DNA from 2 places in the Streptomyces sp. NPDC031670 genome. Region 2 is predicted to be linked to the other one. Evidence: predicted binding sites of a transcription regulator. Region 2 holds the regulator's gene; the other holds the start of a gene.
The links. The regulator HspR, encoded in region 2, represses chaperone genes until heat shock. The targets are predictions, from matches to a motif close to TTGAGNNNNNNNNNCTCAA.
Positions count from the first base shown of each region.

Region 1: a site for HspR is predicted at 1,367-1,385, ahead of lon (endopeptidase La). Genes of this name have one in related genera too.

Region 1 is NZ_JBVILC010000005.1:403,072-406,474, reverse strand. Features, by position in the region: gene ACZ5ID_RS13310 (rhomboid-like protein) at 1-98, shown strand, start outside; gene ACZ5ID_RS13305 (hypothetical protein) at 57-596, opposite strand; gene ACZ5ID_RS13300 (GNAT family N-acetyltransferase) at 593-1,249, opposite strand; gene lon (endopeptidase La) at 1,408-3,403, shown strand, end outside.
Region 2 is NZ_JBVILC010000002.1:328,387-331,789, forward strand. Features, by position in the region: gene ACZ5ID_RS05530 (sigma-70 family RNA polymerase sigma factor) at 1-582, opposite strand, end outside; gene ACZ5ID_RS05535 (hypothetical protein) at 700-1,140, shown strand; gene ACZ5ID_RS05540 (hypothetical protein) at 1,166-1,423, shown strand; gene ACZ5ID_RS05545 (heat shock protein transcriptional repressor HspR) at 1,554-2,000, opposite strand; gene dnaJ (molecular chaperone DnaJ) at 2,002-3,186, opposite strand; gene grpE (nucleotide exchange factor GrpE) at 3,232-3,403, opposite strand, start outside.

The sequences.
Region 1 (3,403 bases), on a different contig from region 2:
TCGTCGGCGTCGTCTGCTGGCCGGTGCTGCGCCGGGCCGCCCGGTCCGGCGGCCCGTCAGCGGTAGCCGACGGGCAGCTGGGCCCGTACGGCCCGTAGCCCCGGGGTCTGGTGCACGTCGTCGGTGAGGACGACGTGTCCCTCGTACGTGAACCGGTACATCAGCGCGTCGGCGATCGGGCGCCCGGTCGGGCGCGGCGGCAGCTGCGCGAAGTCCGCGTCCTGGAGCGCCTCGCGCAGCTTGGCCAGGGCGTCCGGCGTCAGCGTGCCGGTGGTCTTCTGCCCGTCCCGGCGCGTGGAGGTGTACGAGCCGTCGTCCTTGACCACCAGCTCGTTGTGCACCCCCGCGAACCCGCCGCTCACCACGAGCCCGAGCAGCTGCCCGTGCCGGACGGGCGCGGTGGACGTGCCCGACGGGGAGGTGTCCGGCGTCGGAGCGGTGGACGGGGGCTGGGCGCTCAGGGTCGTGCTCGGCGCCGGGGTGGGCGACTTGGACGCGCCGTCCGCCGTCGAGTCGGCGGAGTCGCAGGCCGTCGCCGCGAGCAGGGTGGCGAGCAGCAGTGCTCCGGTGGTGGTGGTCCTGCCCAAGAGGCTCATGGAGCCGAGGATGCCGGATCGGTGGGAGCGAAGTACAGGCTGGCCATGGGTGAGCGCGTCGTCCAGCCGAGCGCCTCGTACAGGTCCCGGCCCTCGGGGGTGCCGACCAGGACGCCGGTGGTGGCTCCCGCCGCGTGGGCGCCGCTCTGGAGCGTCCGCATGACGACGCTGCCCAGGCCGCGGCGCCGGTGCCCGGGCGCCGTCTCGATCTGGTCGGCCACGGCGGTCGCGCCGGTGGGGGCGATCTGGCCGCGGGCGGCGAAGTGGCCGTCCCCGGTGCGCACCAGGACGCGCAGGACGCCGCCGGTGGTCCAGCGGGTGAGTGTGTAACCGGCCGGGACCCGCGCCTCGTGCGGGACCAGCGGCACCGTCATCAGGAAGCCGGGCTGGTCGTACGCCCAGCCGGGACCGAGCCACGGCCGGACCGTGTCGTCGTCCGCGAAGAGCTTCAGCCAGGTGCCGGGCAGGCCGGCCATGTCGGCCAGCTTGCGCACCGAGGCCTCGTCGGGCTCGGGCACGACGTACCGGCACACGTGCTTGACCTGGCCGACGTCGATGCTCCACCCCCAGGGCTCGGCGACCGGCGCCGCCGCGCCGCGCGAGACGACCCACCCCTTGGTCCAGGCCTCGACGAGCTCCGGTACCGACTCCATGACCGCCCCCTTGGTGAAGTAGCGAGGAGGTAATAGTCCCGGACACCCTATGACTCTTACAAGAGATGATCGCTCAGAGCGAACACGGCCGGGGGAACATTCCCGGGCTCACATGCATTGAGTCGGCATAGCTCAACTTGACTGCCGAAGGGGAGATCATGGCTCACTCGTCCGCACCGCTCACCCTGCCTGTGCTGCCGCTCGACGACGAGGTCGTGCTGCCCGGGATGGTCGTGCCGCTGGACCTGTCCGACACCGAGGTGCGCGCCGCCGTGGAAGCCGCTCAGGCGGCGGTCCGGGCCGACGGCCCCTCGGCGGGCAAGCCCCGGGTGCTGCTCGTCCCGCGCATCGACGGGGCCTACGCCGCGACCGGCGTGCTCGGCACCGTGGAGCAGGTCGGCCGGCTCTCCGACGGCGACCCCGGCGCGCTCATCCGCGGCGTGGCCCGGGTGCGCATCGGCGCCGGGACCACCGGCCCCGGCGGCGCCCTGTGGGTGGAGGGCGCCCAGGTCGAGGAGAGCGTCCCCGACCCGCTGCCCGGCCAGGTCACCGACCTGGTCAAGGAGTACAAGGCGCTCGCCACCGAGTGGCTCAAGAAGCGGGGTGCCTGGCAGGTCGTCGACCGGGTCCAGCAGATCGAGGGCGTCTCGGCCCTCGCCGACAACTCGGGCTACTCGCCGTTCCTCACCACCGCCCAGAAGGTCGAGCTCCTGGAGACCGCCGACCCGGTCGCCCGGCTCAAGCTCGCCACCGAGCACCTGCGCGAGCACCTCGCCGAGCAGGACGTGGCCGAGGCCATCGCCAAGGACGTCCAGGAGGGCGTGGACAAGCAGCAGCGCGAGTTCCTGCTGCGCCGCCAGCTCGACGCCGTCCGCAAGGAGCTGCGCGAGCTCAACGGCGAGTCGGAGGGCGACGAGTCCGACGACTACCGGGCCCGGGTGGAGGCCGCCGACCTGCCCGAGAAGGTCCGCGAGGCCGCTCTCAAGGAGGTCGAGAAGCTGGAGCGCTCCAGCGACCAGTCCCCCGAGGGCTCCTGGATCCGCACCTGGCTGGACACCGTCCTGGAGCTGCCCTGGCGGGAGCGCACGGAGGACGTCTACGACATCACGGGCGCCCGCGCGGTCCTGGACGCCGAACACGCGGGCCTCGAGGACGTGAAGGAGCGCATCACCGAGTACCTGGCGGTCCGCAAGCGCCGCGCCGACCGGGGCCTGGGCGTGGTCGGGGGCAGGCGTGGCGGCGCGGTGCTCGCCCTCGTCGGGCCGCCCGGTGTGGGAAAGACGAGTGTCGCGGAGAGCGTGGCCCACGCCATGGGCCGCAAGTTCGTCCGCGTCGCCCTCGGCGGCGTCCGCGACGAGGCCGAGATCCGCGGCCACCGGCGTACGTACGTGGGCGCCCTGCCCGGCCGGATCGTCCGGGCGGTCAAGGAGGCCGGGTCGATGAACCCGGTGGTGCTGCTCGACGAGATCGACAAGCTCGGCTCCGACTTCCGCGGCGACCCGGCGGCGGCCCTGCTCGAAGTCCTCGACCCGGCGCAGAACCACACCTTCCGCGACCACTACCTGGAGGTCGAGCTCGATCTGAGCGACGTCGTCTTCCTGGCCACGGCCAACGTCCTGGAGGCCATCCCGGAGGCGCTGCTCGACCGGATGGAGCTCGTCCGCCTCGACGGCTACACCGAGGACGAGAAGGTCGTCATCGCCCGCGACCACCTGCTCCCGCGCCAGTTGGAGCGGGCCGGACTGGACGGCGGCGAAGTCGTCCTGGAGGAGGGCGCGCTGCGCAGGCTGGCGGGGGAGTACACCCGCGAGGCGGGCGTGCGGAACCTGGAGCGCTCGCTCGCCCGGCTGCTGCGCAAGGTCGCGGCCCAGCACGAGACCGGCGAGCGCGAACTGCCCTTCACGGTCACGCCCGACGACCTGCGCGCGCTGATCGGCCGCCCGCACCACGTCCCCGAGTCCGCCCAGGACCCGGCGGAGCGGCGCACCTCGGTGCCCGGGGTGGCCACCGGCCTCGCCGTCACCGGCGCGGGCGGCGACGTCCTGTTCGTCGAGGCGTCCCTGGCCGACCCGGAGACCGGGGCGGCGGGCCTGACCCTCACCGGCCAGCTGGGCGACGTGATGAAGGAGTCGGCGCAGATCGCGCTGAGCTTCC
Region 2 (3,403 bases):
CCCGGCGCGCGAGGCGGCGAAGAAGGCGTCGACGACCTCCCGCTGGCGCGCCAGATCCGCGTCCGGCACCGGTGCGGACTCCTGCACCCGGCGCCGGGCCCGGCTGGCGAGCTGGCGGGTGGCGACCGTGGAACGGCCCACCACCGGGGCGATCTCGTCGAAGGGCACCATGAACATGTCGTGCAGGACGAAGGCGATCCGCTCGGCGGGCGCCAGCGTGTTCAGGACGACCAGCATCGCCAAGCCCACCGAGTCAACGAGCAGCACCTCGTGCTCCGGGTCGCGCGGCTCCTCGTGCCCGCGCGTGTGCACCGGCACGGGCTCGTCGTACAGCAGCTCGCGCCGGGAGTCGCGTGAGCGCAGCATGTCCAGGCAGACCCGGCCCACGACGGTGGTGAGCCAGCCGCCGAGGTTCTTCACGCACGCCACATCGCTGCGGCTGAGGCGGAGCCAGGCCTCCTGGACGGCGTCGTCCGCCTCGTTGAGGTTGCCGAGTATCCGGTAGGCGACGGCCCGCAAGTGGGTGCGGTTGGCCTCGAACCGCTCGGCCAGCCGTTCGCCCTCGTCCACGTTCACGGTCACGTTGTTCCCCTGCCTCACCCGTAGAGGTGACACCGACTGTATCCGCTGACCCGCCCCGCGGGTACGGCGATCCGGCCCTCAACCTCGTTACGGAACAGGCCATTTGATGGAGGTCCCATGGCCGTACCACCCGCCACACCCGCACCCGGCGCCCCCCGGATCGACGCGGCCCGCGCCCAGCGTCTGGAGGCGCACGGCCGTTCCTGGGCCTTCGAGCTGGGCGGCGAGCTCTTCGAGCTGCCCCGCGAACTCACCCGCGCGACGGCGCGCGCACTGCGCGCCCTGGGCGGCGACGACCTCTCCGCCTCGCTCGAACTCCTCCTCGGCGAGGCCCAGTCCGCGCGGCTGCGCCGCCACCGTCCCTCGCCGCACGACGCCGGGGCGGTCCTCGCGTCCTGGGGCCGCGACACCGGGCTCGGCCTGGGGGAAGGCTGCGCCTCGGCGTGTACGTGGAGAACAACGCCGAGGCGCTGGAAGCCGCGCTCCTGCGCCACTACGGCGTGGACCTCCTGGACTGGCACCGCGGACGGCTCTCCTCCCGCCGTCTTACGGTCCTGATCCGCCATCTACCGAAGGAGCCGTCATGGTGACCAGCGGCCAGGCCGAAGGAGTCGCGATCGAACTGGAGCGGCTGCGGCGCGCGGTGGAGGTCGGGTTCGCCACCACCCGGGGCGATCTGGCGCTGCTGCTCCAGCGCGCCGACCAGACCGACAAGACCCTGGGAGAACACGACAAGCGCCTGGAGGCACTGGAACGCGGGCGCTGGCCGCTGCCGTCGCTGGCGGCGCTGACCTCGGCCGCCGCGCTGGTGGTGAGTCTGTGGCAGGGCGCCGGCCGGTGAGCCGGCGCCGGGAACCGCGCGCCCGCCCGCACCCGAACGGGCGCGCGGTCGGCGGACATCGCCGGTGAACATGGCCGTGGACATGGCCGGTGGACATGGCCGGTGGACGCGGACGGTCCGACGGGCGCGGTCAGTCCGTCGGTCTCTTGGGCCGCCAGACCACCAGCGCGCCGGTCTGCTGCACGTCCTGGTACGGCACCAGATCGCGCCGGTACGACGCGTGGACCTGGGCCTCGCGCTGCCGCATCGCCGCCGCCGCGCCGTCCACCGCCGCCGAGAGCTCGGCGACGCGCTGCTGGAGCGCGGCCACCTGGTTCTCCAGCTCGATGATGCGCTTGATACCGGCCAGGTTGATGCCCTCGTCCTGCGACAACTGCTGGACGGTACGGAGCAGTTCGATGTCGCGGGCCGAGTAGCGCCGGCCGCGCCCGGCCGTGCGGTCGGGCGAGACCAGGCCGAGGCGGTCGTACTGGCGCAGGGTCTGCGGGTGCAGACCGGAGAGCTGAGCGGCGACCGAGATGACGTACACCGGCGATTCATCGGTCAGTTCGAACGGATTGCGTCGTCGGCCGTCCATCTCATGCTCCCTTCGCGGCCTGGAACAGTTCTGCCCGCGGATCGACTTCCGCGGTCGCCTCGCGGAACGCCTCCAGGGCCTCGCGTGCCTTGTCGTCGAGGTCCTTGGGCACCATGACCTCCACGGTGACCAGCAGGTCCCCGCGCGAGCCGTCCTTGCGGACCGCACCCTTGCCACGGGCCCGCATGGTACGGCCGTTGGGGGTGCCCGCGGGCAGCTTCAGGGTGACCGGGGGCCCGCCCAGGGTGGGCACCTTCACCTCGCCGCCGAGCGCCGCCTCCACGAAGGAGACCGGCACGGTGACGGTGAGGTTGTCGTCCCTGCGGCCGAAGACGGGGTGGCTGTCCACATGGACGACCACATAGAGGTCGCCCGCGGGACCACCGCGCTCGCCCGCCGCGCCCTTGCCGCGCAGCCGGATCCGCTGGCCGTCGAAGACGCCCGCCGGAATCCTGACCTGCATGGTCCGCGAGGACTTGGCACGGCCGCTGCCCTTGCAGACCTCGCACGGGTTCTCCGCGATCAGGCCGCGGCCCTTGCAGTCCACGCACGGGTCGGTCAGCGAGAAGCCGCCACCGGTGCCGCGCGAGACCTGCCCGGTGCCGACGCACGTCGGGCACACCCGGGGCGTGCCGTTCTTGTCGCCGGTGCCCGAACAGGCCTTGCAGGGGGCCTGGCTGGAGAGCCGGATCGGGACCGTGGCCCCGTCGACCGCCTCGGTGAAGCTGAGCGTCACCTCGGACTCCAGGTCCTGGCCGCGGCGCGGCTGGGTGCCCCGGGTGCCCGGACCGGCGGTGCCCCGGTTGAAGAGCCCGCCGAACACGTCGCCGAGGCCGCCGCCGAAGCCGCCGCCTCCTCCAGCCCCGCCCTGGGCGCCCCCGAAGAGGTCGCCCAGGTCGAAGTTGAAGCTGCCGCCGCCGGCGCCGGGACCGGCCCGGAAGCCGCCGTTGCCGAAGAGGGCGCGCGCCTCGTCGTACTCCTTGCGCTTCTTGGGGTCACCGAGGATGTCGTTCGCCTCGGAGACCTCCTTGAAGCGCTCCTCCGCCTTGGCGTCGCCCTTGTTGGCGTCCGGGTGGAACTCGCGGGCGAGCTTGCGGTACGCCTTCTTGATCTCGGCCTCGGTGGCGTCCTTGGGGACGCCGAGGACCTTGTAGTAGTCCTTCTCGACGAAGTCCTTCGTGCTCATCGACGTCCCTCCTCCCGGACGACCACTTCACCCATGACCGTCACGTCAGCCCTCGTCCGGGCCACCGCTCTCCTCTTCGGCCTTGCCGCCGCTGCCTTCCTTGGCCTCCTTGCCCTCCTTCGCCGCGCCCGGCTGGGGCTCGGCGACGGCGACCCGCGCGGGGCGGATCGTACGCTCGCCGATCCGGTACCCGGGCTGGAGGATCGCGACGCACGTC